Regions from separate parts of the Rhizobium sp. NLR8a genome, predicted to be linked through region 2. Evidence: predicted binding sites of a transcription regulator. Region 2 holds the regulator's gene; the other holds the start of a gene.
The links. The regulator PhoB, encoded in region 2, activates phosphate uptake and scavenging genes when phosphate is short. The targets are predictions, from matches to a motif close to TGTCATNNANCTGTCAT.
Positions count from the first base shown of each region.

Region 1: a site for PhoB is predicted at 1,730-1,746, ahead of phnC (phosphonate ABC transporter ATP-binding protein). Genes of this name have one in related genera too.

Region 1 covers NZ_JABDWI010000018.1:101,453-117,400, reverse strand. Annotated here, with positions in the region: gene phnK (phosphonate C-P lyase system protein PhnK) at 1-348, shown strand, start outside; gene phnL (phosphonate C-P lyase system protein PhnL) at 373-1,080, shown strand; gene HJC04_RS29020 (DapH/DapD/GlmU-related protein) at 1,077-1,694, shown strand; gene phnC (phosphonate ABC transporter ATP-binding protein) at 1,813-2,658, shown strand; gene phnD (phosphonate ABC transporter substrate-binding protein) at 2,745-3,650, shown strand; gene phnE (phosphonate ABC transporter, permease protein PhnE) at 3,715-4,674, shown strand; gene phnE (phosphonate ABC transporter, permease protein PhnE) at 4,682-6,025, shown strand; gene HJC04_RS28995 (DUF1045 domain-containing protein) at 6,167-6,862, shown strand; gene HJC04_RS28990 (alpha-D-ribose 1-methylphosphonate 5-triphosphate diphosphatase) at 6,876-8,015, shown strand; gene phnN (phosphonate metabolism protein/1,5-bisphosphokinase (PRPP-forming) PhnN) at 8,012-8,608, shown strand; gene HJC04_RS28980 (GrpB family protein) at 8,629-9,132, shown strand; gene HJC04_RS28975 (LysR substrate-binding domain-containing protein) at 9,183-9,893, opposite strand; partial or broken gene HJC04_RS32135 (LysR family transcriptional regulator) at 9,921-10,082, opposite strand; gene HJC04_RS28970 (ABC transporter substrate-binding protein) at 10,620-11,669, shown strand; gene HJC04_RS28965 (ABC transporter ATP-binding protein) at 11,779-12,852, shown strand; gene HJC04_RS28960 (ABC transporter permease) at 12,849-14,018, shown strand; gene HJC04_RS28955 (ABC transporter permease) at 14,020-14,808, shown strand; gene HJC04_RS28950 (DNA translocase FtsK) at 14,867-15,948, opposite strand, start outside.
Region 2 covers NZ_JABDWI010000004.1:269,638-285,585, forward strand. Annotated here, with positions in the region: gene phoR (phosphate regulon sensor histidine kinase PhoR) at 108-1,328, shown strand; gene HJC04_RS09535 (substrate-binding domain-containing protein) at 1,675-2,709, shown strand; gene pstC (phosphate ABC transporter permease subunit PstC) at 2,877-4,358, shown strand; gene pstA (phosphate ABC transporter permease PstA) at 4,355-5,677, shown strand; gene pstB (phosphate ABC transporter ATP-binding protein PstB) at 5,693-6,508, shown strand; gene phoU (phosphate signaling complex protein PhoU) at 6,552-7,265, shown strand; gene phoB (phosphate regulon transcriptional regulator PhoB) at 7,426-8,109, shown strand; gene HJC04_RS09565 (GcrA family cell cycle regulator) at 8,403-8,936, opposite strand; gene HJC04_RS09570 (aspartate aminotransferase family protein) at 9,360-10,559, shown strand; gene argF (ornithine carbamoyltransferase) at 10,597-11,511, shown strand; gene HJC04_RS09580 (Hsp33 family molecular chaperone) at 11,605-12,597, shown strand; gene apaG (Co2+/Mg2+ efflux protein ApaG) at 12,781-13,173, opposite strand; gene HJC04_RS09590 (O-succinylhomoserine sulfhydrylase) at 13,397-14,581, opposite strand; SAM riboswitch at 14,626-14,704, opposite strand; gene HJC04_RS09595 (2'-deoxycytidine 5'-triphosphate deaminase) at 14,782-15,873, shown strand; tRNA gene HJC04_RS09600 (tRNA-Gly) at 15,935-15,948, shown strand, end outside.

The sequences.
Region 1 (15,948 bases), on a different contig from region 2:
CGCATCGACGATCAGCCGCGCGCCTTTTCCGGCGGCATGCGCCAGCGCCTGCAGATCGCCCGCAACCTCGTCACCGGTCCGCGTCTGGTCTTCATGGACGAGCCGACCGGCGGCCTCGATGTTTCGGTGCAGGCGCGCCTGCTCGATCTGATGCGAGGCCTCGTCAACGATCTTGGCCTCTCGGCCATCATCGTCACCCACGATCTCGCCGTCGCCCGCCTGCTCTCGCACCGCATGATGGTGATGAAGGACGGCTACGTCATCGAACAGGGCCTCACCGACCGCGTGCTCGACGATCCCAGAGAGCCTTACACGCAGCTGCTCGTCTCCTCGATCCTGCAGGTCTGAGCTAGAAACCAGGAAAACCATATCATGCCAACGCCCCTCGTCGTTTCCGAAGTCTCGAAGAGCTTCACCATGCACCTGCGCGACGGCATCAGGCTGCCCGTCGTCTCCGACGTCGCCTTCTCCGTGTCGTCAGGCGAATGCGTCGTTCTCGGCGGCCCCTCAGGCATCGGCAAGAGCTCGCTGCTCAAGATGATCTACGGCAATTATGCCGTCGACACCGGCCAGATCCTCGTCCGCCACGACGGGCGGATCGTCGACCTCGCCGCCGCCGATCCGCGCACCGTGCTCAATGTTCGCCGCGATACGCTCGGCTATGTCAGCCAATTCCTGCGCACCGTACCGCGCGTGGCGGCAATCGACGTGGTGGCCGAGCCGCTCGTGGCGCGCGGCGAAGAAATCGTCGTTGCACGCGAAAAGGCAGGCGCCCTGCTTGCCAGGCTCAACCTGCCGGAGGCGCTTTGGCAACTTCCGCCCGCCACCTTTTCCGGCGGCGAGCAGCAGCGCGTCAACATCGCCCGCGGCTTCATCACCGAGCATACGATCCTGCTTCTCGATGAACCCACAGCCTCGCTGGATGCGAAAAACCGCGCCGTCGTCGTCGGCATGATCGCAGAGAAGAAGAAGGCGGGCGTCGCCCTTCTCGGCATCTTCCATGACGAGGAAGTGCGCGAGGCCGTCGCCGACCGCATCCTCGACGTCCAGCAGTTCTCGCCGAGGATGATTGCCGCATGAGCCGCAAGCTTGGTATCGAGCCCGCCATCCACGAAACGGCCGAGGTCAGCGATTCCACCTTCGGGCGCTATACGGAAGTCTGCGAACGCTGCCGCATCAGCGAGGCGACCTTCGGAGACTATTCCTACATCATGCAGGACGGCGCCGTCTGGTGCGCAACGATCGGCAAGTTCGTCAATATCGCCGCCGCCGTGCGCATCAACGCCACCAACCACCCGACCTGGCGCGCGACTCTGCATCATTTCACCTATCGCGCCGCCAATTACTGGCCGGACGCCGATATGGAGACGGATTTCTTCGCCTGGCGGCGCTCGAACCGGGTGACGATCGGCCACGACGTCTGGATCGGCCATGGCGCGACCATCCTGCCCGGCGTCAACGTCGGCAATGGCGCCGTCATCGGGGCCGGCGCGGTCGTATCGAAGGACGTTGCATCATACACGATCGTCGGCGGTGTGCCGGCGAAGCTGATCCGCGAACGTTTCCCGAAAGAGATCGGCGAACGCATGGACAGGCTTTCCTGGTGGGATTGGCAACACGACCGGTTGCGCCTGGCCTTGCAGGATTTCCGCAACCTTAGCGCGGAAGATTTTCTGGCCCGCTACGAATGCTAGACGCCACCGCCGAGACACGGAGATTTGTGACACCTCTTACACAAATATGACATTGGAGGTTCATGAAGCGGGACTAATGCGATGCTGACCAAGGCCTGGAGTGCAAGGGAAGAGCATGATGTTCGAGCTGAAGGATGTCACCCGCCGTTTCGGAAACAAGCTCGCCGTCGATGCCGTGACGCTCACCGTTGCCCAGGGCCAGATGGTTGGCATCATCGGCCGCTCCGGCGCCGGCAAGTCGACGCTGCTGCGCATGATCAATCGGCTGCAGGAACCGAGCTCCGGCTCCATTCATTTCGCCGGCGTCGAGGTCTCCGGGCTTCGCGGTCAGGCATTGCGCAACTGGCAGCGCGACTGTGCGATGATCTTTCAGCAGTTCAACCTGGTGCCGCGCCTCGATGTTCTCACAAATGTCATGCTCGGCCGCCTCAATCACCGCTCGACGCTTCTGAGCCTTCTCAACATCTTCACCCGGGAAGAACGCGTTCATGCGATCGCCGCACTGGAGCGCCTCGGCATCGAGCAGACGGCGCTGCAGCCGGCCGGCACGCTTTCCGGCGGCCAGCAGCAGCGCGTGGCGATCGCCCGGGCGCTGATGCAGAACCCGAGGATGGTACTCGCCGACGAGCCTATCGCCTCGCTCGACCCGCTGAACGCCAAGATCGTCATGGATGCGCTGCGCGACATCAACGAGCGCGAGGGCATCACCGTCATCACAAATCTGCATACGCTCGACACTGCCCGCAACTATTGTGAGCGCATCGTCGGCATGGCCGGCGGCCGCGTCGTCTTTGACGGCAAGCCCTCGGAGCTGACGGCCGAAGCCGTGAAGGCAATCTACGGAACGGACAAGGATGGCGCCGGCATCGACGAAACCATGACGTCGACATCCATCAATATCGCTGCCGAGCGGGCAGACAATCCATCCGCCGGCGCCCAACCGCTGGCATTGGCCGGTCTCTGAGCGGGACGGCCGCGATCGAACGCCCGCGTCAAGGGCACATTCTTCGTAACGGGAAGGCCGGAACACCGGTCGATAGGAGAGAACGCATGTTGAAGAAAGCACTCTTTGCGGCAACGGCGCTGTTCGCGCTCGCCGGCGCCGCCAATGCCGCAGACCTCAAGGAATTCCGCATCGGCATCCTTGGCGGCGAAAACGAAACCGATCGCCTGCGCAATTATGCCTGCCTTGCGGACCATCTGAAGCAGGAGTTCGGCTTCGAGAAGGTCTCGCTCTTCCCGGCCGCCGATTATGACGGCGTTATCCAGGGTCTGCTCGGCGGCACGCTCGACTTCGCCGAACTCGGCGCTTCCGGCTACGCCTCCGTCTACCTCAAGGATTCGAAGGCCGTTACGCCGATCCTGACGACGCAGCAGAAAGATGGTTCGACGGGTTATTACTCGATCGGCCTTGCACTGAAGTCCTCCGGTATCAAGACCATCAAGGACGCCAAAGGCAAGAAGCTCGGCTACGCCGATCCGGACTCCACCTCCGGTTACCTCGTTCCGCTGACGCAGATCCCGAAGGACACCGGCATGCCGAATGACAAGTTCTTTGCCTCGACCCAGTTCAACGGCGGGCATGAAAACAACCTGCTTGCCGCCTATGACGGCAAGGTCGACGTCGCAGTCGATGACTCGTCGGGCATCGGCGATTTCAAGGACGGCTACACCTCCGGCACCTTCCGCAAGGAAGTCGACAAGGGCGCCGTGGACCCGAACAAGCTCGTTGAAGTCTGGCGTTCGCCGCTGATCCCGAACGGCCCGCTCGTCGTGCGCAACGCTCTCGGCCAAGAGTGGCAGACGAAGCTCGCAGCCTTCTTCACGGCCCTGCCGGAAAAGGATCACAAGTGCTTCTCGGCTGTCGAAGGCGGCGACTACAAGGGCTATGCCCCGGTCAAGCACGACTTCTACAATGCTGTCGTCGAGGTTCGCAAGGCGGCCATCGGCGGCTGATCGCCTTTTCAATGCGGGGCGGCCGGCAACGGCCGCCCTTTGTTTGTTACCGCGGGGAGCGTCCATGACCATTGCCGATACACAGCCGCACGTGCAGAGCACGCAGGAGATCGCCACCGCCTGGGATCGGATGGTCGCGAAGCGCCGCTTTTATACCGTCCTTGGCTTGGTCATGATCGTTGCGGCATTCGTCAGCTCCGTCCGGTTCGCCGATGAGAGCAATGCCGGCCATTTCTTCGAGCGTCTGCCGCATCTTTTCGACTTCCTGAGCTGGCTCATTCCCAAGGATTGGAACGATGTCTGGCGCGCGCTGTTCGACATAGCCAGCGTCAACGACAGAGGCGGCGAGGAATTCAACTTCGACAAGGGCCGCGTCTACGTCTGGGGTGCCTTCTACATTCCGGAATATTTCGAGCTGATGATCGTCACGATCAACGTAGCGCTCATCTCGACCATCATCGCCTTCATCTTTGCGGTTCCCTTGAGCTTCTTTGCCGCGCGCAATCTCACGAATTCATGGCCGCTGCGCATCGTCACCAAGCGGCTGATGGAGTTCCTGCGCGCCTTCCCCGAGATTGTCATTGCCGGCCTGTTTTCGGCGATCCTGTCGATCGGGCCGGTCGCCGCCATCATAGCCATCACCCTGCACACGATCGGCGCGCTCGGCAAACTCTTCTACGAAGTCGCCGAAAACATCGATATGAAGCCGCATGAGGGGATGAAGGCCGTCGGCGCCAACTGGTGGGAGCGCGTGCGCTTCGCCGCCCTGCCACAGGTGCTGCCGAATTTCACCTCCTATGCGCTCTTACGCCTGGAGATCAACGTGCGCGCCTCGACCATCATCGGGGCCGTCGGCGGCGGCGGCATCGGCGAGGAGCTGAAGCTTTCGATCTCGCGCGGCTTCGGCGCCAAGACGATGGCGCTCGTTCTGCTGCTCTTCGTGACGGTCGTCGCCGTCGACCAGTTCTCCGCATGGCTGCGTCGCCGTCTCGTCGGCGAGCACGCTTTCCTTCCGCAACATTGAGGCCGCCATGACGGTGATTGACGCAAACCGCATGCATGAGATCGAAGCGCGCTATCCGGAATATTTCCACCGATCGTTCCGCCAGCGTTTCGGCGGGCTGATGATCCTCATTGCGACGCTGCTCTACGGGCTCTATGCCGTCTGGTTCTTCGACCTGCCCAAGCTCTTCGCCGAGGCCCATTGGGAACGCGTCGGCATCTATCTCAGCCAATGGGTGAGCTACGATGTCCAGCCGGACCTCCGCATCCAGGACGACGGCTCGATCGAGGTGCGTTATCCCCGCTTCTCACCGCTCGGCGATCATCCGCACCCGGACTGGGTGGTCAACAATCCCGACGGCAGCATCACCGTTTCCATCAGCGGCATCAGCCGCAGCGTCACCGTCTCAAAGAGCGAAACGATCGTGACCGCGCACGGCGTCAGCGTCCCCGTCGACGTATCGAGCGGCGCGCCTGAGGTGGTCGGGCCGGTGCCGAGCTGGATGACTGTTTATGACGACAACGTGCTTGCGGATCTCGGCTTTGCCGGCGACGTCAGTATTTCCGTCGATCGCGTGAAGGTCCGCAAACGCTTCCTCGGCTGGGCGAATTTCATCTTCGACACGCAATCCTCCTTCTTCGACAAACCGGTCGGCGAAGTCATCGGCCTCGTTGTTTCCGGCCCGCGCATCAAGCCCGACCAAACCAACCTATCGCTCGCCTTCGAGGATATCTGGAACAACAGCGAATGGCAGCATGGCGACGTCTGGACCAAGCTTTTCCAGACGATCGTCATGGCCTTTCTCGGAACGCTGCTCGGCGCGCTTGCCGCCTTCCCCCTCGCCTTCCTGGCAGCGCGCAACATCACGCCGAACCGCCTCCTGAACCAGATCCTGAAACGCTTCTTCGATTTCCTGCGCTCGGTCGACATGCTGATCTGGGCGCTGTTCCTGACGCGCGCCTTCGGCCCCGGGCCGCTCGCCGGCAGCGGCGCGATCTTCCTCACCGAGACCGGCACGCTCGGCAAGCTTTATTCCGAGGGGCTCGAGAATATCGACAACAAGCCGCGGGAAGGCATCAAATCAACCGGCGCCCAAACGGTGCTCGTCCATCGTTACGGCATCATGCCGCAGATCGTTCCGGTTATCGTCAGCCAGACGCTCTACCAGTGGGAATCGAACGTGCGCGGCGCGACCATCATCGGCGCTGTCGGCGCGGGCGGCATCGGCCTCAAACTCTGGGAGGCGATGCGCACCAACGCCAACTGGGAAAACGTCGCCTATATGGTCATTCTGATCTTGATCGTCGTCTTCCTGTTTGACGCCGCCTCGAACGTCCTGCGCCACCGGCTGATGGGCACGAAGACGCACTGACCGTTCGACGAGGGGCGACGGCGACGCTGCCGCCATCATCATTCTGTCACGGAAATCTTTTAGCCGGGAGCCTGCTTGCGGTTCGCCGCCAAATCACTGCACATTGCGCTCCCCGTTTCGACGATCCCCAGGATAAAAGCCTTGCGCTACGCTCTCTATTTCTCGCCGCCGAAGGATGATCCCCTGACCGGCGCGGCTTCGCTCTGGCTCGGCCGCGATGCTTTCACCGGCAAAACCTATCCTGCACCCGAACATGAGACACTCAGTGCGGCAGAGCAGTTCGAGCTGACCGCCGACCCACGCCGCTACGGCTTTCACGCGACGATCAAGGCGCCGTTTTCGCTTGCCGCTTCCGTCACCGAACGGGATCTCATCACCTTTGCCGAGGATTTCGCGGCGCGCACCCCGGCCTTCAAGATTCCTGAACTCGTGCTCGGCCAGCTTGGCCGTTTTTTTGCACTGGTTCCCGGTTCTCTTTACCAACCTCTTCAGGATTTCGCCGGAAAGGTGGTAAAATCCTTCGAACCGTTCCGCGCTACGCTTTCCGAGACTGATATCGCGCGACGCAACCCGGAGAAGCTCAGCGACAGCCAGCGCGCCAATCTGCAACGCTGGGGCTATCCTTACGTCATGGAGGATTTCGGGTTCCACATGACTCTGAGCGGCCAGGTGCCGGAGACACGCGCGGAGGTGATGAAAACGGTCCTGGCGGAGCGTTTTGCCGGTTTTACCGGCCGGCCGCTTTCGATTTCCGGCCTCGCCGTCTTCATCGAGGAGACGCGCGGCGCCCCGTTCAAAGTTCATTCCTGGCTGCCGCTTTCCGGCGCCAAAAGCTGAAAGACCTGACGATATGAGCAAAGAGACCGTCTTTTCCAACGCCCGCATCGTTCTCGAGGAGGACGTCCTTTCAGGATCGATCCTCATCCGCGACGGCAAGATCGTCGATATCTCCGAAGGCAATTCGGTAGCCGGCGAAGATTTCGAGGGCGACTACGTCATTCCCGGCCTTGTCGAGCTGCATACCGACCATCTCGAAGGCCATTATCAGCCACGTCCGGGCATCCGCTGGCACAAGACGGCTGCCGTCCAGGCGCATGACGCCCAGATCGTCACATCGGGCATCACCACGGTCTTCGACTGCCTGCGCATGGGCGCGGACGAGGACGGCGGCTTCGAACATGGCGAGATGCGCGAGATGGCCGACGCCATCCAATCGGCGGAGAAGGAAGGCAGGCTGCGCGCGGAGCACCTCCTGCACCTGCGCTGCGAGGTCTCGGCCGACAACGTGCTCGAACATTTCGCCGATTTCGAAAAGGATCCGCATGTGCGGCTCGTCTCGCTGATGGATCACGCGCCCGGCCAGCGGCAGTTCCAGACGATGGATCAGTATATCTTCTACTACCAGAAGAAGCGGGGCCTGAGCGATGAGGCTTTTGCCCGTTTCGTCGCCAAGCGCCAGGCGGAATCGGCGCGCAATTCGACGCCTCATCGCAATGCCATCGCCAAGGTCTGCGCCGAGCGCGGCATCACCGTCGCAAGCCATGACGACGCCACGCTCTCTCATGTCGACGAGGCGATCGACAATGGCGTGCGCCTCGCCGAGTTTCCGACCAGCTTCGATGCCGCCCGGGCATCGCACGAGCACGGCATGAGCGTGCTGATGGGCGCACCGAATATCGTGCGCGGCAAATCCCATTCCGGCAACATCGCCGCCCGCGATCTCGCCGAAATGGGCGTGCTCGACGTGTTGTCCTCCGACTACGTGCCGCTCAGCCTGCTGCATGCACCCTTCATCCTCGCCGACGAGGTGGAGAGCATCACCCTTCCGAAAGCGATCGCGATGGTGACATCGACGCCCGCCCGCACGGTCAGCCTCGACGATCGCGGCCGGATCGCGACCGGGCTGCGCGCCGATCTCGTCCGTGTCCACCGTTCGCACGGCGTGCCGGTCACACGCTCCGTCTGGCGCCAGGGACGCCGTGTCGCATGACCCCGCACGAACCACATGCAGCAGCCGGAGCCGAACGGGGCATCATGGTCGTCGTCGTTGGGCCGAGCGGCGCCGGCAAGGACACGCTGATGAACCTCGCTGCGCGACGTTTTGCCGGCCGCGACAATGTGCATTTCGCCCGCCGCGTCATCACCCGCCACCGTGACGCCGGCGGCGAGGATCATCTTTCCGTCTCTCTCCAAGGCTTTGCCGCCATGGAGCAGTCAGGCTCCTTCGCCGTCTGGTGGGAAGCGCATGGCCTGAAATACGGCATTCCGGCCGAAGTCTCGGTGGCGCTGTCGCGAGGCCACGTCGTCGTTGCCAACGGCTCGCGCTCGGCGCTTCACCGCTTCCAAGCCGCTTTCCCGCGGCTGAAGGTCATCAACGTCACGGCCCGTCCCGAAGTGCTCGCCAGCCGGCTGGAAGCGCGCGGCCGCGAGACACATGAGGACATCATGGCCAGGCTCGCCCGCGGGCCGCTGACCGTGCGTGGCGACTACGACGTCACGGAGCTCGACAATAGCGGCTCGCTCGAAGAAGCTGAGCAGAAGATGATCGCGATCCTGGACGGATTGTTGGCCGAAGTGCGCTGACGACAATCGCGAGGAAGGGCATGCGCGCCGTCAAAGTGGTCGACTACAACCCGTCCTGGCTGCGGCTCTTTGCCGAAATCAGCGCCGAGATCTCCATCCTGCTCGGCAATCTCGTGCTTTCCATCGATCATATCGGCAGTACGTCGGTTCCCGGCCTGGCCGCCAAGCCGAAGATCGACCTCGATATCGTCACGATCTCCGACGACGCTCTACCGACGGCGATCGATGCGATGCGCGCGGCCGCTTTCGTCTTCCACGGCGATCGGGGAGAGAAACGCTGGGCCTTCACCCGGGATCACCCGGGTTACGGATTCAAGCTCTATCTCTGCGGAGCCGATAATCGCGCGCACCGCGAGCGCATCCTGTTTCGCGACTATCTCAGGGAGCACCCGGAAAGAGCCCGGGCCTATGCCGAGCTGAAACGCCGGCTGGCTGTGGCGGCAGGCGGCGACTGGGATTTCTACACCGGCGGGAAGACCGGGTTCGTCAGTGAGACGGTGCGGCTGGCCATATCGGGAGCGTGAGATCGGCTGTGCGCCCTTTTTCAAACGAGGAAAGCGTGTTCCACCCCCTCCTATCGCCCCGGCTTGCTGGTTTCATCAGACGAATGACCGCCAATAGTTTCAGCGATTGACTGTTGCATCCATGCGCGGAACCGCGCCAAGGTCACTTCATTCCAGCGTTCTCGCGATCCGACGAAATAGTAGCCGCCGAGCCGAACATCCGTTTCGAGCAATTCGACCAGCCGCCCAGCGCGCAGGTCATCCGCAGCGATCAAACGCGTCGCAAGCGCTATTCCTTGGCCCGCGACCGCCGCATCGACCGTCAGATTGGCCGACCAAAGGCGCGGACCATTCAAAACGACTTCATGCTCGAAGCCGGCCTTGTGGAACCATTGGCGCCATTGGTCGCGGCTTTCCTCATGGATCAACGGCTGGCACACCAGATCATCGAGAGTGCGTATTGGGGCGTTCCTGCTGATCCATTCGGGGCTTGTAACCGGAAACATGCGGGGCCTCTCCAGCAAGATCCAGCGGACATTTCCTCTTGGCTCGTCAGAGTAGCGAATGTCCACATCGGCCTCATAACGCGTGAAATCCGGTTCCAGATCGGTTGCGCGCATCACGAAATCGATTCCGGGCAAGGCAAGCTGGAGCTGATTGAAGCGCGGCGTCAGCCAACGCGTTGCGAGGCCCGGCACGCACCAGATGCGCAACACGGTGCGGTTGACCGCTGGGCGCAATTCCGCCGTCGACTTGGCAATGAGGTCGAAAGCGATCCCCACGGTCTCGGCAAAAATCCGGCCTTCCGCCGTGAGCCTGATGCCGCGCGGTCCGGCATCGACAAGCCGTGTGCCAAGCCAGGCTTCGAGGTTGCGGACGTGACGGGATATGACGGTGTGGCTGAGATTGAGATCGTCCGCGGCCCTGCGCATCGAGCCCAGCCGGCTGACCGCCTCGAAAGCGCGCACCATGGATAATGGTGGCAAACGTCCGCGTTTCTGAACCCCTGCCGGTTCATCTGCCAACGATTTCCCTCTGCGCAATCCTGTCCCTCACAAGGAAAGTGGTTCGACCGAACCGAAGTCGGAATGCCGTCTACGCCTTCCATATTACACAGGCTTCGGACCTTCGGTGTAACGAAGAGTGGTGCACGGTGGTGCATATGATGCACCACTTACCGGTTACTTGACAATTGCGCTACCGGCCCCTTTTTCACCGGCGAGTCCCGTCGAATTCTGGGGCTTGAGCAATGCCTGGCCGTGGAGGTCGATTGGGAGCGGTGCATCCACGTCTCCACCGAGGGCAACAAAAAGCGCCTTTCCGCCCCTTGGGACATCCGCCAGCATTGTCCCTAGCAAAACCGTCCGCCTCTTGGAGATGACACATGGCAAGCCTGCTGCAGCCGGGCTTTGCTTATCCCACAGGCGCGGCTGACGAGATCGCCAACGATTCAGAAGATCGTGGCTGTCAACCAGGCGTCTGAGACGCTCAACAAACAGGGGAAGCGAATGAAACTCAAGAACAGGTCTACGATTGCAGCTCTGGGACTGCTGTCATTGGCAGTCGCTGCCGGGCCGAGCGTGGCCAGGGACCTCACCATAGCTTCCTGGGGTGGGAACTTTCAGGATGCTCAACGAAAGATTTTTTTCCAACCCTTTTCTGAAGTCACCGGCAAGCCCTTGCTCGATGAGGCCTGGGATGGCGGTATCGGTGTACTTCAAGCGAAGGTCAAAGCTGGCAATCCTTCCTGGGACGCCGTGGAGGTCGAGGCAGACGAGCTTGCGCTCGGCTGTGCAGACGGTCTTTTTGAAAAGGTGGACTGGAGCAAGCTCGGCGGCAAGGATGCATTCCTCCCATCCGCCGTCAGCGATTGCGGCGTCGGCTCCATCGTTTGGTCGACAGCAATCGCCTATGACGGCGCAAAGATTGCCAAGGGCCCGGAATCCTGGGCCGATTTCTGGGATGTGAAGAAATTTCCGGGCAAGCGTGCGCTGCGCAAGGGGCCGAAATACACGCTCGAATCCGCGCTGATGGCCGATGGCGTGCCGGCAGATCAGGTTTACGAGGTCCTGGCGACATCGGCAGGCGTCGACCGCGCCTTCGCCAAGCTCGACGCCTTGAAGCCGAGCCTCGTCTGGTGGACCTCGGGCGCCCAGCCGCTGCAACTGCTTGCCTCCGGCGAGGTTGCCATGACCAGCGCCTATAACGGCCGCATCACCGGCATCAACCGCTCGGAAGGCAGGAAGTTCAAGGTTGTTTGGCCGGGCAGCATCTACGCCGTGGACAGCTGGGTCGTCCTTAAGGGTGCCGAAAACAAGGATGCGGCCTTTGACTTCGTTGCCTTCGCTAGCAAGTCGGAAAATCAGGCCAAACTGCCGCAATATATCGCCTACGGTCTTACGAACACAGAAGCCGGCAAGACCCTGCCGCCCGACCAACTGGCGGACCTGCCGACGACCCCGGCCAACATGCAGGGTGCCGTCAGCCTCGATACAGACTTCTGGATCGACAATTCGGAAGCGCTGACCAAAAGATTCGACGCCTGGTTGGCACAGTAGCGGCACAATATCGCCCCACGGATCGCTCGTGCCGAGGATCCATGGGGGCTTCCGCACATCCTCGTCACTTCGTCTCCTTGAGAACCGATAATCCGAACGGAGGGCCGCCTTGGCTACGCCGCGCATACGCTTTGATAGAGTCTCCAAATCCTATGGCACGCTTCAGGTCGTCAAAGACCTGTCGCTCGACATCGAGAGAGGCGAATTCGTCAGCCTTCTCGGACCTTCGGGTTCCGGCAAGACAACCTTGCTGATGATGGCGGCGGGTTTCGAAAACCCAACCGGCGGCAGCATCTGTCTCGACGGCCGCCGTATCGACCATCTGCCGCCGCATCGGCGCGAAATGGGTGTCGTTTTCCAGAATTATGCACTCTTTCCGCATATGTCGGTCGCCGACAACATCGCCTTTCCGCTGAAGATGCGCGGTACCGGCCGCAGTGAGATCGAGGATCGCGTAAAACGAGCGCTCGACATGGTGCAGCTGTCTGCAATGAGCAGCCGCAAGCCGGCCCAGCTCTCCGGTGGCCAGCAGCAGCGCGTGGCACTTGCCCGCGCCCTGGTGTTCGAGCCGGCCGTCGTGCTGATGGACGAGCCACTTGGTGCGCTTGACAAGCAGTTGCGGGAACAGATGCAACTCGATATCCGCGCACTCCACAAACGTCTGGAGCTGACCGTGGTGTTCGTAACCCACGATCAGGCCGAGGCGCTTACCATGTCCGATCGCATTGCGGTCTTCGACCATGGGAACATTGAGCAGATCGGTTCGCCGCGTGATATCTATGACCGCCCGCAAACACGCGTCGTCGCCGAATTCATCGGCGAAACCAATCTGATAGAAGGAACGGTGAAGACGACGGGAGCAGCCGGGGCTTCCATCGAGATCGCCGATGGACGGCATGTGATGGTATCCGGCTACGGCTCCCTCTCGGTCGGAAGCCGCGTCCATATTTCGGTCCGCCCCGAGCGGATTTCTCTTATGGCCCGCGGCACCGGCTCTGCGATGAATGCCTTGCCGACGAAAATACTCGACAGCGTATACCAGGGCGATCACTTGCGGGTACAGCTTGACCACGATGCCTTCCGCTTCGTGGTTCGGACCGACAGGCGATCGGTGGAGTGGCCAGCCGGCGCCGAAGTGGTGGCGCATTTCGCACCGGACGATTGCTGGGTGATTGCGGCATGAGCGCTTTCCGTCAAAGCGTGGGCAGCCTCGCCCTCGTCCTTCCTCTTACCCTGTTCCTGGGTGTCTTCTTCATGTGGCCACTTCTGACAGTGCTCGAGCAGGCGGTGTCCGATCCTGTCGTCAGCCAAAACCTGCCCCGGACGACCGCCGCGGCCTCAACCTGGAACCGTATTTCCCCACCCTCCGACGACATGCAGACAGCGCTTGTCGACGACCTGAAATCGATCGACGACGATCAGAAGCTGGGCGAGGTGGTCCGAAGACTGAACAGCGCCCAGCCGGGCTTCCGCACTCTGATGAGAAAGACCGTCGCCGCGGTGAAAGACGGCGCTGGGGCGGCAACCCTCGGCGAGGTGGACGCGCGATGGAACGATGCTGCGTTCTGGAGAGCGATCGCCGAGGCGACCAATCCTTATACCGATCGCAATCTCCTTGCCGCGGTTGATCTTCAGCACGACACATCGGGAGCGATCGTGGCGATGCCGGATGGAGAGTCGGCCAATCAGGCGATTCTTCTAAGAACTTTCGGTGTGGCTGCCGTCGTGACCTTGGCGACATGCCTGACCGGCCTGCCATATGCGATGCTGGTCGCAGCCACCAGTGGCTGGCGGCGACAGCTTCTCCTTGCCGCGGTGCTCCTGCCGCTATGGACATCGCTGCTGGTGCGCACCGCGGCGTGGTACATTCTCCTGCAGGACAAGGGGCTTATCAACTCCTCCCTCCTGTCGCTCGGCCTCGTCAGCGACGCGTTGCCACTTCTCTTCAACCGAACGGGTGTCATTATCGCCATGACGCATGTTCTGCTGCCCTTCATGGTCCTCCCGATCTACAGTGTCCTCATCGCAATCCCTCGAAATCTCATGCCGGCGGCAGCCTCCCTCGGTGCGAGACCGATCCGGGCCTTCCTGCATATCCTGTTGCCTCTGACATTGCGCGGCATCGCTTCCGGCGGGCTGCTCGTTTTCATGGCAGCGCTCGGTTATTACATCACGCCGGCGCTCATCGGCGGGCCGAAAGACCAGATGATCAGTTCGGTGATTGCCTTCTACGCCACCGGCTCCGCCAATTGGGGCATGGCCGGCGCGCTCGGTATCGTGCTGCTTGCCGCGACCATCGTGCTCTATGGCGTCTATGGCCGGCTCACGACGAAGACGGCAGGTGCATGACATGATAGTTCGTTTGCTTAAATCTCTGTACGGCGCGGCAACGGTGATTTTTCTGCTGGCCCCGCTTTTGGCGATCCTTCCGATCGCATTTACCTCCAGCAGTTTCCTGGCCTATCCCATCCCTTCTTTTTCGACCCGCTGGTTTGCGGAACTCGCAAACGAGGACGCCTGGCGCCGGTCCATCGTCAACGGCCTGCTGATCGGTACGGGGACCACTCTGCTTTCAACCGTGCTCGGCATGCTGGCCTCGCTTGCGCTGCGCAGGCGCATTGTCTTCGGCTCAACGCTGCGGACAATGTTCCTTCTGCCGATGGTCGTTCCAGCGGTCGTGCTCGGCGTCGGGCTTCAAATCCTATTTGCCAAGCTCGGATTTCCGAATACCTTTGCGGCCGTCATCATAGCGCATACCGTTGTCGCCGTCCCCTTCGTGCTGATCAGCATTACCGCATCGCTTGAAGGTATCGACTATCGTGTCGAGCGGGCGGCGACGAGCCTGGGGGCTTCCCCGGCAAAGGTCTTCTGGAAAGTGACGCTGCCGCTCGCCATGCCGGGCGTGCTGTCGGGCGCGGTGCTTGCTTTTGCCACCTCGCTTGATGAAGTCGTGCTGACATTGTTTGTTGCCGGCCCAAATCAGTTGACGCTCGCGCGCCAGATGTTCTCGTCGATTCGCGAAAACATCAGCCCGGCCATCGTCGCTGCGGCATTTCTCTTCATCCTCGGAACGGTCTTTCTCGGAGGCCTGCTGGCCGTCGTGCACAAACGCGCCGCCCGTTCCACAATCGTGGGATGATCCGGGGCTATGGAGTGCAGCGCCTCACGTCGAGCCGTGATGGCGCTGCTCATGCCGATCAATCGCCCTCGCTCCGTCCGGAAACGATCTCGCGCTTGCCGACATGGTTTGCCGGGCCGACGAGACCTTCCTTCTCCATGCGCTCGACGAGCGAAGCGGCTCTGTTGTAACCGATGCCGAGGCGGCGCTGGATATAGGAGGTCGAGCACTTCTTGTCGCGCATGACGACCTTGACGGCCTGCTCGTAAAGCTCATTGCCATCCTCCGAAGCCATGGCGCTCTTGTCGAAAACGGCGCCGGCGTCTTCCTCTTCCGGCTCTTCCTCCTCGTCGGCCGTCACGGTGTCGAGATATTCGGGGCGCCCCTGCGTCTTCAGGTGCGCAACGACTTTCTCCACTTCGGCATCGGAGACGAAGGGACCGTGGACGCGGGCGATGCGTCCGCCGCCCTGCATATGCAGCATGTCGCCCTGGCCGAGCAGCTGTTCGGCGCCCTGCTCGCCGAGGATGGTGCGGCTGTCGATCTTCGAGGTGACCTGGAAGGAGATGCGGGTCGGGAAATTCGCCTTAATCGTGCCGGTGATGACATCGACCGACGGGCGCTGGGTCGCCATGATCAGATGAATGCCCGCGGCACGCGCCATCTGCGCCAGACGCTGGATCGCGCCCTCGATCTCTTTGCCGGCGACCATCATCAGATCGGCCATTTCGTCGACGATCACGACGATATAGGGCATCGGCGCAAGATCCAGCTCTTGGCTTTCCTCGATCGGCGCGCCGGTCTGCCGGTCGAAGCCGACCTGGACCATGATGTGGATGGTCTCGCCCTTTTCGCGCGCCTGGGAGACGCGGCCATTGTAACCGTCGATGTTGCGCACGCCGAGGCGCGACATCTTGCGATAACGCTCCTCCATTTCGCGCACGGCCCATTTCAGCGCCATGACCGCCTTCTTCGGATCGGTGACGACGGGCGTCAGCAGATGCGGAATGCCGTCATAGACGGAAAGCTCAAGCATCTTCGGGTCGACCATGATCAGTCTGCATTGCTCCGGCGTCATGCGGTAGAGCAGCGACAGGATCATCGTGTTGATGGCGACCGATTTGCCCGAGCCGGTGGTGCCGGCGACGAGCAGGTGCGGCA
Region 2 (15,948 bases):
AAAACTTCTGTCATGAATTGCCGCTATCAGGCAGAGTTCAATATAAAGAAACGAATCGACGCCGCGAGGCCCAGTTGCAAGACGAAACCCCCTGGAGAAAAAGCCTGCTGGCGCGCATCCGGCGCGAACGGCCGGTGCTGCTCGCGGCCATCCTCAGCGCGCTCGCCGCCCTTGCCGCCGGGATGAACAAATGGGTCGTGCTCGTTCTCCTGCTCGTCATGATCTTGACCGCGCTGTTCAACGAGGCGCCAGTCCTCAAGGCGGAACCCGTCGAGCCGATGGAGGCGGAGCCGCAAGCGCCGCCAAGCCGCCTGCCTGATGTTGCCGCCACGCTTGCCGGGCTCGATATTCCCGCCATGGTGCTGTCGCACGACGCCTCGGTGCTGTTCCAGAACCGCGCCGCCGAAAAGGCCTTCGGCGAGGTGGCGCTCGGCGCCCATATATCGGCCCGGCTGCGCTCGCCCGGCGTGCTCGACATGGTGCGCGAAACCATCGCCACCAATGCGCCGAACCAGATCGAGCATGCCGAGCGGCTGCCGTCCGAGCGCGTCTATATCGTCCGCAGCGCGCCCGTCGAGTTCCAGGCCGACGGAGAGCGGGAGCGGTTTTTCATCCTGTCCTTCCGCGATATATCGGAGGTCCGCCGCATCGACCGCATGCGATCGGATTTCGTCGCCAATGCCAGCCACGAGCTGCGCACGCCGCTTGCCTCGCTGCGCGGCTTCATCGAGACGATCCAGGGCCCGGCGAAGAACGACCAGAAGGCGCAGGCGCAGTTTCTGGGCATCATGCTCGATCAGACCACCCGCATGAGCCGGCTGGTCGATGACCTGCTGTCGCTCTCCCGCCTGGAGCTGAAATCGCACCTCGCGCCGGATGAGAAGGTCGACCTGGTGCCGCTGCTCGACCATGTCCGCGACTCGCTGGTGCCGCTCGCCAGGGATGTCGGCGTCGAGATCGACCTGCATCTGCCCGACGGCAAGGTGGAAGTGCTGGGAGACCGTGACGAGCTTGTCCAGGTCTTCGAGAACCTGATGGAGAATGCCTGCAAATATGGCCAGGAAGGCAAGATCGTCGATGTCTGGCTGAAGAACGGCGCCGGTGGCCCCGTGGAGGTCAGCATCGTCGACAAGGGGCCGGGCATCCCGGCCGAGCACGTGCCGCGTCTGACGGAACGCTTCTATCGCGTCAGCATCGAGGACAGCCGCTCGAAGAAAGGCACCGGCCTTGGCCTTGCCATCGTCAAACATATCCTCACCCGCCACCGCGCCCGGCTGATCGTCAAGTCCGAGGTTGGCAAAGGCACCGATTTTACGGTGCGCTTCTAAGGCGCAATCTCTCGTGGTCCCCTCTCCCCGCAATGACGGGAGAGGGGACGTGCCCTGTCGAGGGTGGGACGGAGACAGGATGCCTTTCCGCAACCGCCGGATCACGTGTTGTAAACTTACAATGCATGGTCGAACCGCGATCCAAACTTTGCCATCCGTCGACACGTTCAGGCGGGATCCATAAATTTTATCGTTGTAAAACAGCGATTTAACCTGTCACAAATGTTTCACGGGTTTGACATAAAAGGACGGTGCTTACAGCGTTAAGAGAGTCCCGCCGATGAAAAAAGGCACTGCGAGGGCCTCTCAGGCCGCACTCACACAAGCCCAATGCGGGAGATTTCTAATGAACACCTTCAAGCTCACCGTTGCCGCGCTCGCTGCAACTGCCGCCTTCGCTGGCGCAGCCGTCGCTCGCGACCAGATCCAGATCGCTGGTTCGTCCACCGTCCTGCCTTACGCCAAGATCGTTGCCGAATCCTTCGGCGAGACCTTCACCAACTTCAAGACGCCGGTCGTCGAATCCGGCGGCACGGGCGCTGGCCTGAAGGAATTCTGCAAGGGCGTCGGCGAAGACACCATCGACATCGCCAACGCTTCGCGTCCGATCAACAAGAACGAGGCCGAAGCCTGCAAGGCCGCCGGCGTAACCGACATCCAGGAAGTCAAGATCGGTTATGACGGCATCGTCTTCGCAACCGACTCGTCCAACCCTGATGTCGCTTACGTTCCGGCCGACATCTACAAGGCACTCGCTGCCCAGGTCGTCGTCGACGGCAAGCTCGTCGCCAACCCCTACAAGAAGTGGTCGGAAGTCAATCCGAAGCTCCCGGCCGTTGACATCGCCGCCTATATCCCGGGCGAAAAGCACGGCACGCGCGAAGTCTTCGAACAGAACGTTCTTGCCGCCGGCTGCAAGGCTTCGGGCGCTCTCGACGTCATCGCCAAGGAAATCTCCGACAAGGCCGCCCAGACCAAGGCTTGCGTCGCGGTCCGCAAGGACGGCGCTGCGGTCGACATCGACGGCGACTATCCGGAAACCCTCGCACGCATCGCGGCCAACAAGACCGGCGTCGGCGTATTCGGCCTTTCCTTCTATGAAAACAACGCCGACAAGCTGAAGGTCGCCAGCGTGAACGGTATCGTTCCGTCCACCGAAACGATCGCCAACGGCACCTACCCGGTTTCCCGCCCGCTGTTCTTCTATGTCAAGAAGGCACATCTCGGCGCTGTTCCGGGCCTGAAGGAATACGTCAGCTTCTTCGTATCCGACCAGATGATCGGCCCTGACGGCCCGCTGGCTGAATACGGCCTCGTTGCCGCTCCGGATGCCGAGCGCGACGCGATCCGCAAGGACGTCGAAGCTGGTAAGTCCATGTAATGACTTTGCCGGCGCGGTGCTTCAAAGCCCGCGCCGGCATCGTTTATGGCCCTGTGTCCCGGTCTTTCCGCGGCAGGGTTGAATTCCTTCTCCATGATTGGAAGCCGAAGGCAGGCTGATGAAGCCGCCCGCGCTTTTTGGGGGCCACGGGCCTGGGGACGTAACGAATGAGCACATCCGTCATACTTCTGTGCCTTGTGGCGATCGGCGCCGTCGCCTATCTGGTCGCGCGCGGCCGTGCCGCAGCCCTTGCCGGAGGCAGGTCCTCCGCACTGCATTCCCGGCCGGCCTATTACGGCGCCTATGCCGCGATCTGGACGGTTCTTCCCGCCCTCGTCGTCCTCTGCGTCTGGCTCTCCGTCGGCCCCGGCGTCATCCAGTCCTCGGTGCGCGGCACTTTCCCTGCCGAGGTCAAGGCGCAGGCCGCGGTCGAACAGGATCTGAGCTATTCGATGGTGGCGACGGTCGCGCGCGGCCTGACGATGCTGACATCGGACGAAGCCGCCGCGGTGGCAAACGATCCGGCCGCCCTGCAGGCCAAGCTCAGCGAAAAGGGCGTGCCGCTCGCCGGCCAGCCGCAGCCATACATGGTCGAGGCCGCCAAGACGCTCAATTCCATGAGCATGACGAGCCGCCTCGCCATGACCGCGATCGTCTTCATTCTGGCCGTTGCCGGCGCCTTTTATGCGCTGCGCGCCATCGCGCCGCGCTTCCGCGCCCGCAACCGCGTCGAGCGCGTCATGCTTTGGGGCCTGCTGCTCGCCTCCTCGATCGCCATCCTGACGACGGTCGGCATCGTGCTGTCGATGCTGTCGGAAGCGGTTCGCTTCTTTGCCGTCGTTCCCGCCGGCGATTTCTTTTTCGGCACTGTCTGGGATCCGCGCTTTGCCGGCGCCGGCAGCTCGTCCTTCGGCCAGTTCGGCCTGATCCCGCTCCTGCTCGGCACGCTTTATATCGGCCTGGTCGCCATGCTGGTAGCCGTGCCGGTCGGTCTCTTCGCCGCCATCTACATGGCCGAATACGCCTCGCCGAAGGTGCGCGGCGTCTCCAAGCCGCTGCTCGAAGTGCTCGCCGGCATCCCGACGATTGTCTACGGCTTCTTCGCCCTCGTCACCGTCGGCCCCTTCCTGCGCGATTTCTCCGCGCAGATCAGCGGCCTGCTCTCCGGCAACTATTCGAACTTCATCCAGGCACAGAGCGTTCTGACCGCCGGTATCGTCATGGGCATCATGCTGATCCCCTACGTTTCCTCGCTGTCGGACGACATCATCACCGCCGTACCGCGGGCGCTGCGCGACGGTTCGCTCGGTCTCGGCGCCACACGCTCCGAAACCATCAAGAAGGTGGTCCTGCCGGCGGCACTTCCCGGCATCGTCGGCGCGCTGCTGATGACCGCCTCGCGCGCCATCGGCGAAACCATGATCGTCGTGCTGGCCGCAGGTGTTGCCGCCCGCATTCAGATCAACCCCTTCGAGCCGATGACCACGGTGACCGTCAAGATCGTCAATCAGCTGACAGGCGACCTCGAGTTCACCTCGCCGCAGACGCTGGTCGCCTTTGCGCTTGGCATCACGCTGTTCTGCATCACGCTTAGCCTCAACATCTATGCGCTCTACATCGTGCGCAAATATCGGGAGCAGTACGAATGACGAACATTGTTTCTCCCGCCGTCGGTGTCACCGTTTCCAAGGCGCCTGCCCGCCGTGACATCGGCATCAAGCGCCGCTATGCCGCCGAGCGCCGGTTCCAGGCCTACGGCATCGCCGCCATTGCCTTCGGCCTCATCTTTCTCTTCGTCCTGCTGTGGACGGTGATCGGCAAAGGCTACACCGCCTTCCAGCAGACGACGATCACCCTGCCGATCGAATTCGCCGAAAAGACGATCGATCCGAACGGCAAGCGGGCGACCGATCCTTCGGTGCTGATCGCCGCCAACTATCCGGTTCTGCTGCGTGACGCGATCGTCAAGCAGCTGAACATCAATGCATCGAGCCGTCCGGATGTGCGCGATGCAACCGCCATGCTCTCCAAGAGCGCGCCGATCCAGCTGCGCGATCTGGTCGTCGCCGATCCCTCGATCATCGGCAAGACGGTCAATGTCACCCTGCTCGCTGATGCCAATATTGACAGTGCCAACAAGGGCCAGATCGATCTTTCCGTCGATGAGAAGAACCGCAAGGTCAACGACAAGCAGGTCAACTGGATGAACCAGATGAAGGCGGGCGGCGTTCTCCAGAAGCAATTCAACAGCGGCCTCTTCGTCAACGGCAATTCCAGCCGCCCGGAGGCCGCCGGCCTCGGCGTTGCCCTCATCGGCTCGCTTTACTTGATGCTGATCGTGCTCGTTCTGTCGCTGCCGATCGGCGTCGCCGCCTCGATCTATCTCGAGGAGTTTGCGCCGAAGAACAGGCTGACGGACCTGATCGAGGTCAACATCAACAATCTCGCCGCCGTCCCGTCGATCGTCTACGGTCTGCTCGGCCTTTCCGTCTTCATCAACTTCATCGGCCTGCCGCGCTCGGCTTCGCTGGTCGGTGGCCTGGTGCTGACGCTGATGACCCTGCCGACGATCATCATCGCCACCCGCGCGGCTCTGCGCGCCGTGCCGCCTTCGATCCGCGCCGCAGCGCTCGGCCTCGGCGCCTCGAAGATGCAGATGGTGTTCCACCATGTCCTGCCGCTTGCCATGCCCGGCATCCTCACCGGCACGATCATCGGCCTGGCGCACGCGCTTGGCGAAACCGCGCCGCTGCTCTTGATCGGCATGGTCGCCTTCGTCGCCAATGCGCCCACGACACCGCTCGAGCCCTCGACGGCCTTGCCCGTGCAGGTCTATATGTGGGCGAACGAGGCCGAACGTGCCTTCGTGGAGCGTACTTCGGGTGCCATCATCGTCCTGCTCCTGTTCCTGATCGTCATGAACATGGGCGCCATCCTCTTGCGTCGTCGCTTCGAGCGCCGCTGGTAAACGGAGTTAAACATCATGAACATGCTGACGGAAGCTGCAGTTGAAAAGGCGCTGGATCAGAAGATGAGCAACGTCCCGTATAAAATGATTGGACAGGATGTCTCCGTATATTACGGCGAGAAGCGCGCGCTTTTCGACGTGAACCTGAACATCCGCGAAAACACCGTAACCGCCCTGATCGGCCCCTCGGGCTGCGGCAAGTCGACCTTCCTGCGAAGCCTCAACCGCATGAACGACACGATCGAAGGCTGCCGCGTCACCGGCAAGATCACGCTCGACAGCGACGACATCTATGATCCGGATATCGACGTGGTCGAACTTCGCGCCCGCGTCGGCATGGTTTTCCAGAAGCCGAACCCGTTCCCGAAGTCGATCTACGAAAACGTCTCCTACGGCCCGCGCATCCACGGTCTCGCCAAGTCGAAGGCCGATCTCGACCAGATCGTCGAGAGCAGCCTGCAGCGCGCCGGCCTGTGGAACGAGGTCAAGGACCGCGTGCACGAATCCGGCACCGGCCTCTCCGGCGGTCAGCAGCAGCGCCTGTGCATTGCCCGCGCCGTCGCCGTCAGCCCGGAGGTCATCCTGATGGACGAACCCTGCTCGGCCCTTGATCCGATTGCCACCGCCAAGGTCGAGGAGCTGATCCACGAGTTGCGCGAGAACTACACGATCGTCATCGTCACCCACTCCATGCAGCAGGCCGCGCGTGTTTCGCAGCGCACCGCCATGTTCCACCTCGGCAACCTCGTCGAGGAGAACGACACCGACAAGATGTTCACCAACCCCGACGATCCACGCACCCAGGATTACATCATGGGTCGCTTCGGCTGATCCCGGCGACACGAAGCTTTCCGTTATTCGAGGACAAAGCCCCATGGCATCGACACATATTTATTCCGCCTATGATGATGATCTGAAGTTCCTCTCCAGGCGGATTTCCGAAATGGGCGGCCTGGCCGAACAGATGGTCGCGGAATCCGTCCGGGCGCTGGTCAACGGCGATACGGCGCTGGCGCAAAAGGTCATTTCCGACGATGTGATCCTCGATCACACCGAACGCGAGATTGGCGACAAGGCGATCGTCACCATCGCCCGCCGTCAGCCGATGGCCTCGGACCTGCGCGAGATCATGGGTTCGATCCGCATCGCCGCCGATCTCGAACGCGTCGGCGACCTCGGCAAGAACACCGCCAAGCGCGTCATCGCCGTGCAGAGCACAGGCGTGCCGCGCAAGCTCGCCCGCGGCCTCGAGCACCTCTCCGAGCTGGCGCTCGTCCAGCTCAAGGAAGTGCTCGACGTCTATACGACACGCGCCGCCGACAAGGCGACCGCCATCCGCGAACGCGACAACGAGATCGACGCGATGTACACCTCGCTGTTCCGCGAGCTCTTGACCTACATGATGGAAGATCCGCGCAACATCACGAGCTGCACGCATCTGCTCTTTTGCGCCAAGAACATCGAGCGCATCGGCGACCATGCCACCAACATCGCCGAGACGATTTACTACATGGCGACGGGCGCCCAGCCGGAAGGCGATCGTCCGAAGGATGACAGTGCCAACACCGTCGGCGCCGCGACGGAATAATTGTTCCGAACGAGCCGCCCGGGCCAGCCGCCCGGACCAGTCACTTGCGTGCGCGCCCGTTCGGGGCGCGCAAAGAGGTCGCAGCCAATTTCTGAATTTGCGCAGGACGCCTGCTTAAATCGTCCCGGTTTAAGGCTTGTGCGCGAGGAGACGGACACGCATGATCCCGAGAGTCGCAGTTGTTGAAGACGAGGAAGCGCTGAGCGTGCTTCTTCGCTATAATCTTGAGGCGGAAGGCTTTGAGGTCGATACCATCCTGCGCGGCGACGAGGCCGAGATCAGGCTTCAGGAGCGCACGCCCGACCTTCTCATCCTCGACTGGATGCTGCCCGGCGTCTCCGGCATCGAACTCTGCCGGCGCCTGCGCATGCGGCCGGAAACCGAGCGGCTGCCGATCATCATGCTGACGGCGCGCGGCGAGGAGAGCGAGCGTGTGCGCGGACTGTCCACCGGCGCCGACGATTACGTCGTCAAGCCCTTCTCGACCCCCGAGCTCGTCGCCCGCGTCAAGGCGATGCTGCGTCGGGCCCGTCCCGAGGTGCTGTCCTCGGTGCTGAAATGCGGCGATATCGAGCTCGACCGCGAAACCCATCGTGTCCACCGCAAGAGCCGCGAAGTCCGCCTCGGCCCGACCGAATTCCGGCTGCTGGAATTCCTGATGTCGTCGCCGGGCCGGGTCTTTTCCCGTTCGCAGCTGCTGGACGGCGTCTGGGGCCACGACATCTATGTCGACGAACGCACCGTCGACGTCCATGTCGGCCGCCTGCGCAAGGCGCTGAATTTCTCCAATATGCAGGACGTCATCCGCACCGTCCGCGGCGCCGGTTATTCGATGGAGGCCTGAAGGCTGAGGGAGTGTGGGGTTGGCGTTCCCGCCAAACGCACGGCAGTACGGCTTGTGAGGCCCGCCTTGTCGTCCATCGTCGCCGCTGCGGAGCCAGCGTCGTTGCGCCGGCGAGGCTTATGCGTCTCGGCACCACCTTTCCATCGCGCCTGCAAAGCCGACTTGTCCCGGCGCCACCTCTCCTCCGTCAAGCCCTGGCATGACGGAGTGTGGGGGTTGCTAAACGCAAAGGTCACTTCCCACTCGAATAAGAAACGGCGGCCCGTTTTTTATGTCTGGCTATACCGGTCCGCTCAGCTGACCCGCGCCGCCGCCCGGCGGCGTTCGTTGATCGGCTGATAGGCAAGCTTCTGATGATAGCTGCAATAGGGCGAATTGTCCGGGGATTCGCAGCCGCAGAAATGGAAATCTTCCTTGAGCGGATCGCCGACCGGCCACTTGCAGGTGCGTTCGGTGAGCTCCGTCAGGCCGAGGCGGCGGGAAATCGGCACCACCACGTTGCCCTTCGGCACATATTCCATTTCCTCGACTGTATCGATCTCGATCTCTTCCTTCAGCAGGGTTGCGCCCTGCTGGCGGGTCACGGTGCGGGTGGCGATCCGGGAGGCGTAGTTCGGCGCGCGCGGCGCGGATGTCTGGCGCTTCGGCGTGCGCGCCGCGGTGGCCGTGCCGCCGGCCTTGGCGCGGCCGGGAAGGCTGAGCCTGTGCACCTTGCCGATAACGGCGTTTCGGCTGACCCCGCCAAGCTGCGCAGCAATCTGGCTGGCGCTCAGTCCTTCGGCCCAAAGCTTCTTGAGTTTCTCGACCCGCTCGTCTGTCCAGTTCATGCCCTGTCTCCACCTTTTGCGTTGGTGATGGCAGAATCCCTCACCGTTGTCCCGGAAGCCTCCGAAACAAGAAACGCTTGATCAATTTTGGTGACTAGTTCCGCCGCATGCAGTCTAGTAATTGAACTTTAACCTAGTGTGAGGCTGACTCCGTGACAAGAGTCGCGGGAATCCGGATGAATCGAATTTCAAGTTTTTCCCCAACTTGCTGCCTCTGCGTGTCATTTCTGCAATAATGCCTGTTGAAGGCCGAAAGTGCCCCTGTACAAGCTTGCGGCATACGCTAAGGCCGCAGTTTTGTTGACATTGCAGCGCGAAAAGGAAATAGTACCGCTCGCCGCCGAAAGGCGGCATTTTTGATTTTTCGGACCTGGTTTTGTTAGCCGGAATCCGCGCATGACAACATTGAACGGGAGACCCGCGATGGCTGAAGCCGCGCCGCTTTACGACACCTATTCTCGTGCCCCGCTGCGGTTCGAGCGAGGCGAGGGCGTATGGCTGATCGCCGAGAGCGGCGAGCGTTATCTCGATTTCGGCGCCGGGGTCGCCGTCACCTCCGTCGGCCACGGCAACCCGCATGTGGTCGCGGCGCTGAAGGAGCAGGCCGACAAGGTCTGGCACCTCTCCAATATCTATGAAATTCCCGGCCAGGAGCGCCTGGCCAAACGCCTGACCGACGCCACCTTCGCCGACAAGGTGTTCTTCACCAATTCGGGCGCCGAGGCGCTCGAATGCGCCATCAAGACGGCGCGCCGCTATCAGTTTTCCAAGGGCCATCCCGAGAGGTTCCATATCATCACCTTCGAAGGCGCTTTCCACGGCCGCACGCTGGCGACGATCGCCGCCGGCGGCCAGGAGAAATATCTCGAAGGTTTCGGCCCCAAGGCGCCGGGTTTCGATCAGGTGCCGTTCGGCGACATCGATGCCGTGCGTGCCGCCATTACCGATGCGACGGCCGCAATCCTGATCGAGCCGGTGCAGGGCGAGGGCGGCGTGCGTCCCGCCACCAGCGAATTCATGAAGGCGCTGCGCCGGATCTGCGACGAAAATGGCCTGCTGCTGATCCTCGACGAGGTGCAGACGGGCGTCGGCCGTACCGGCAAGCTGTTTGCCCATGAATGGTCCGGCATCACGCCTGATATCATGGCCGTCGCCAAGGGCATCGGCGGCGGCTTCCCGCTCGGCGCCTGCCTTGCAACCGCCGAGGCCGCTTCCGGCATGAAGGCCGGCACGCATGGTTCGACCTATGGCGGCAATCCGCTGGCCATGGCGGTCGGCAGCGCCGTGCTCGACGTCATCCTCGCCGATGGCTTCCTTGAGCATGTGCGCGACGTCGCGCTCGTCTTCCGCCAGGGACTGGCCTCGCTCAAGGATCGTTATCCCGATGTGATCGAGGATATCCGAGGCGAAGGGCTTCTTCTCGGTGTCAAGGCTGCGGTTCCCTCGGCCGAATTGCTGCAGGCGATCCGCGCCGCGCATCTGCTCGGCGTGCCGGCCGGCGACAACGTCATCCGCCTTCTTCCGCCGCTGGTGGTCACTGCCGAGGAAGCCCGCGAAGGGCTTGTGCGCCTCGAGCGCGCCGCCGAGAGCATCCGCGCCGCCAAGATCAAGAAGACGGCTTGAAGGGATCGCCGCCTTCGGGCGCACGACAGGTAAGAACATGGCTCCTAAACATTTCCTCGATCTTTCGGCCGTCACATCGGCCGACCTCAGAACCATCATGAACGACGCGCTCGCCCGCAAGCAGGCCTTCAAGGCCGGCAAGGGCGACAAGCCGCTCGCCGGCAAGATGCTGGCGATGATCTTCGAGAAGCCGTCGACGCGCACCCGCGTCTCTTTCGACGTGGGCATGCGCCAGCTCGGCGGGGAAACGCTGTTCCTCTCTGGCACCGAAATGCAGCTCGGCCGCGCCGAGACGATCGGCGACACCGCCAAGGTGCTGTCGCGTTATGTCGATGCGATCATGATCCGCACCACCGAGCACTCGCGCCTGCTGGAGCTTGCCGAACATGCGACCGTGCCTGTCATCAACGCGCTGACGGACGATACCCATCCCTGCCAGATCATGGCCGATATCATGACCTTCGAGGAGCATCGCGGCCCGATCAAGGGCAAGACCATCGCCTGGACCGGCGACGGCAACAATGTGCTGCATTCGCTGGTCGAAGGGGCGGCGCGCTTCGGCTACCGCATGAACATGGCCGTCCCCCTTGGTTCGGAGCCCAAGGATCACTATCTGAACTGGGCCCGCAATGAGGGCGCCGAAATCATGCTCTGCCATGATGCCGACCGTGCGGTCGAAGGCGTCGATTGCGTGGTGACCGATACCTGGGTCTCCATGAATCAGGAACATCGGGCCCGGGGTCACAACGTCTTCCAGCCTTATCAGGTCAATGCGGCCTTGATGGCCAAGGCCGGCAGCGATGCATTGTTCATGCATTGCCTGCCCGCGCATCGCGGTGAGGAAGTGACGGACGAGGTGATCGACGGCCCGCAATCCGTGGTCTTCGATGAAGCGGAAAACCGTCTTCATGCGCAGAAATCGATTCTTGCTTGGTGCCTGGGCGCGATCTGAACCATAATCGGATGTTGCGAGTCATAAGCTTGCGGCCCGACTGCGCGAGCGCCGGACACTTTGGCCGCCGCTCCCGAAACTAGGAGTAAAGCCATGGCAGAAGCTGCAGCCGCCCTCGGCCAGTTCGATTTCGCCGGCGATGATCATGTCGTCCCCTTTCAGGTGGAGGGTCTGGATGTGCGCGGCCGCGCCGTCCAGCTCGGCCCCATGCTCGATGCCATCCTCGAGCGCCATCATTATCCCGCGCCCGTTGCCCGGCTGCTTGCCGAAGTCGTCGTGCTGACGGTGCTGCTCGGCACCTCGCTGAAGTTCGACGGCAAGTTCACCGTGCAGACCAAGGGCGACGGCCCGGTCGATCTGCTCGTCGCCGATTTCTCGACGCCGGAGAACGTGCGCGCCTACGCCCGTTTCGATCGGGCGCTGCTCGACCAGGCGATTGCCTCAGGCGAGACCGAGCCGGAGCAACTGCTCGGCAAGGGCGTGCTCGCCTTCACCATCGATCAGGGCAAGTTCGCCCAGCCCTATCAGGGTATTGTCGCGCTCGACGGCACCTCGCTCGAGGAGATCGCCGGCGTCTATTTCCGCCAGTCGGAGCAGATCCCGACGCGGGTGCGCCTGGCTGCGGCCGAACTCTTCGACCGTGACGATGCCGGCAAGCCGCGCCACCGCTGGCGGGCAGGCGGCCTCGTTGCCCAGTTCCTGCCGGAGGCGCCGGAGCGCATGCGCCAGCCCGATCTCCACGGCGGCGACGGCGATAACGGCGACCGTCCGCATGGCGAGGATGACGCCTGGACCGAAGCCCGCTCGCTGGTCGAGACCATCGATGCCGACGAGTTGACCGATCCGCAGGTCGGCACCGAACGCCTCTTGTTCCGCCTGTTCCACGAGCGCGGCGTGCGCGTCTTCGAGCCCCGCGCCGTCTTCGACCGCTGCAGCTGTTCGCGGGAAAAGATCGGCAACGTGCTGAAGGGTTTCACCGCCGAGGAGATCGAGGCCAGCCAGGAAAACGGCGAGATATCCGTCACCTGCGAATTCTGCTCGACCACCTACCGCTTCCAAGCAGCCGAGCTTCAGCCGGCGGAATAGGCTCAGTTAGCATTGAGAGCTGCCCCTCTCCCCGTAAATGGGGCGAGGGGACGTGCCCTGCGAGAGGTCGGCGGGGACAGATCGATCGCGGCATGGTCCCTTCGCCCCGTTTACGGGGAGAAGGTGCCGGCAGGCGAATGAGGGGCGGGTCTCGGCAATCTCTTGAGCGGGAGGAACTTGCCCTCAATTCAGCACGCGCAGCAGCCCCGGCGAGTCAAGCGAGAAGGCGGGGATGTCGACGTCGAACAGCTCGCCTTCATCCGTTTCCATTTGATAGTGGCCGAACATCAGGCCTGAGGGCGTGTCGAGCGGGCAGCCGGAGGAATATTCGTAGGTGTCGCCCGGGCTGAGCCGCGGCTGCTCGCCGACGACGCCGGGGCCGGTCACTTCGTCCACCTGTCCGTTCTGATCGGTGATGTTCCAGTAGCGGTTGATGAGGCGAACGGCGACGCCGGAATTGTTGCTGATGACAATCCGGTAACCCCAGACATAGCGGTCGTCCTCCGGATCGGATTGCTCCTCCAGATAGAACGGTTCGACCACGACTTCGATATCTCTTGTGAGGGCGCGATACATGCCTTGCACCATAGTCAAGATATGTTACCCGTATCTTATAAGAGGCCCGGTCCGTCAAGAAACGGAACGTTGATCAGCGGTCAAATAGTGATGATCATATGGTTTTCGATCATTAAGCCTAATCGTCAGCCTTAATTTTACTTCGCAACGCCGGCGCGGCTGACCTTGTTCCCGCGGATCGGCGGCCGGCTCCACATTGAAGTCCGGCCGCTATTCCAGTCGATCAAGCCGATACCTTGGAAAGCGCCTGCGCGAAATCCTCGATCAGGTCGTCCGTGTCCTCGATGCCGGCCGAAAGCCGCACCGTACCCGGAGAAATGCCGAGTTCGGCGCGCGCCTCTTCCGTCAGGTTCTTGTGCGTGGTCGTTGCCGGATGTGTGATCAGGCTTTTGCTGTCGCCGAGATTGTTGGAGATCTTGATGATCTCAAGCGCATTCTGCAATGCGAAGGCCGCCTCCTTGCCGCCCTTCAGCTCGAAGCAGACGAGCGTCGAGCCGCCGGTCATCTGCTTGGCGATGATGTCGGCCTGCGGATGATCCTTGCGGCCGGGATAGATCACCTTGGCGACCTTGCCTTGCTCGGCCAGGAAATCGGCGATCTTCGCCGCATTCTCGGTCTGCTGGCGCACGCGCAGCGGCAGCGTCTCGATCCCCTTCAGCAGCGTCCAGGCATTGAACGGCGACATGGCCGGGCCGGTATGGCGGAAATAGTCGTGCAGGTTCTCGTCGATCCATGCCTTGTCGGCGAGCACCACGCCGCCGAGACAGCGGCCCTGGCCGTCAATATGCTTGGTGGCGGAATAGACGACGATATGGGCGCCGAGCTCCAAGGGCTTCTGGAAGAGCGGGGTCGCAAAGACGTTGTCGACGATCAGCTTGGCGCCGACCTGGTTGGCGAGCCTGGCGACGCCTGCAATATCGACCACTTCGAGCGTCGGATTGGTCGGGCTTTCCAGGAAGAACACCTTGGTGTTCGGGCGGATCGCCTTTTCCCAGTTGGCGAGATCTCGGCCGTCGACCAGCGTGCACTCGACGCCGTATTTCGGCGCCAGCGTTTCTACGACCCAGCGGCAGGAGCCGAACAGGGCGCGGGCGGCGACGATATGGTCGCCTGCCTTGACCTGGCAGAGGACGGCGGCAGTGACGGCCGCCATGCCGGAGGCGGTGGCGCGGGCATCTTCGGCGCCTTCCAATGCGCACATGCGCTTTTCGAACATGTCGTTCGTCGGGCTGCCGTAGCGGGCGTAGATGAAGCCGTCCGTTTCGCCCTTGAAGCGGGCTTCGGCCGCTTCCGACGTGTCATAGACGAAACCCTGGGTGAGATAGATTGCTTCCGACGTTTCGCCATATTGCGAACGCAGCGTGCCGCCATGGACGAGTTGGGTTGCCGGGCGCCAGGTCTTGCTCATGCCATCACCTTCACATAACAAAAAAACCGGCCGCAAAAGCAGACCGGTTTCATAACCCGGTCTTTTTAGCCACTTGTTTAACGTGGCTGCAAGCCGACCGGCCAAATCACCACGGGATAATTCTGCAATACTGCTGTTGGCGGCTTGCGTCAATTCCCCGAGTTTGGTTTTGTCGGCGGCAAAATGATGGATGGGGCACGATGGCTCGCGAAACTGGAATTCTGGCGGATCGCGCGATTGCGGCGCTGTTCGAAACGGGGCGTCTGAACTCCGAGCGGGAGCTCGACCGCGATCAGATCCAGCCGGCAAGTCTCGACCTGCGCTTGGGAAGCAAGGCGTTTCGTGTGCGTGCCTCCTTCATGCCCGGTCCCTCGCATCTGGTCTCGGACAAGCTCGATCGGCTGAGCCTGCACGTGATCGACCTGTCCCAGGGCGCGGTGCTCGAAACCGGCTGCGTCTATATCGTGCCGCTGATGGAAAGCCTGGCGCTGCCGGCCGACATGTCGGCCTCGGCCAATCCGAAGAGCTCGACCGGCAGGCTCGATATATTCACCCGCGTCATCACCGACTACGCCCAGGAATTCGACAAGATCCCGGCAGGTTATTCCGGCCCGCTCTATCTCGAAATCAGCCCGCGCACCTTCCCGATCGTCGTGCGCCGCGGCTCGCGTCTGTCGCAGATCCGCTTCCGCGTCGGCCAGTCCGTGCTCGGGGAGCCGGAACTTTTGAAGCTGCATGAAAGCGAGACGCTGGTTGCCAGCAAGCAGCCGAACGTGTCGGGCGGCGGCATCGCGCTGTCGATCGATCTCACCGGCGACAAGGACGGCCTGATCGGCTATCGCGGCAAACACCACACCGCCGTCGTCGATGTCGACGAGAAGGATCAGCACGACATCTTCGATTTCTGGGAGCCGCTCTATAGCCGCGGCCGCAACGAGCTGATCCTTGATCCCGACGAATTCTATATCCTTGTCTCGCGTGAGGCCGTGCATGTGCCGCCGGATTATGCCGCCGAAATGACTCCCTTCGATCCGCTGGTCGGCGAATTCCGTGTCCACTATGCCGGCTTCTTCGATCCGGGCTTCGGCCATGCGCCGGCAGGCGGGCGCGGCAGCCGCGCCGTACTCGAAGTGCGCAGCCACGAAGTGCCCTTCATCCTCGAAGACGGCCAGATCGTTGGCCGCCTGGTCTACGAGCACATGCAGGAAAAACCGGCCAGCCTCTACGGCTCCGGCCTCGGCTCCAACTACCAGGCCCAGGGCCTCAAGCTTTCCAAACATTTCCGCATCTGACGCCGGCCTGACGGGCGGCGACTTGACAGCGGCCCCCATCTGTTGGAAATCTCAGCGCATCGCGGGTGTAGCTCA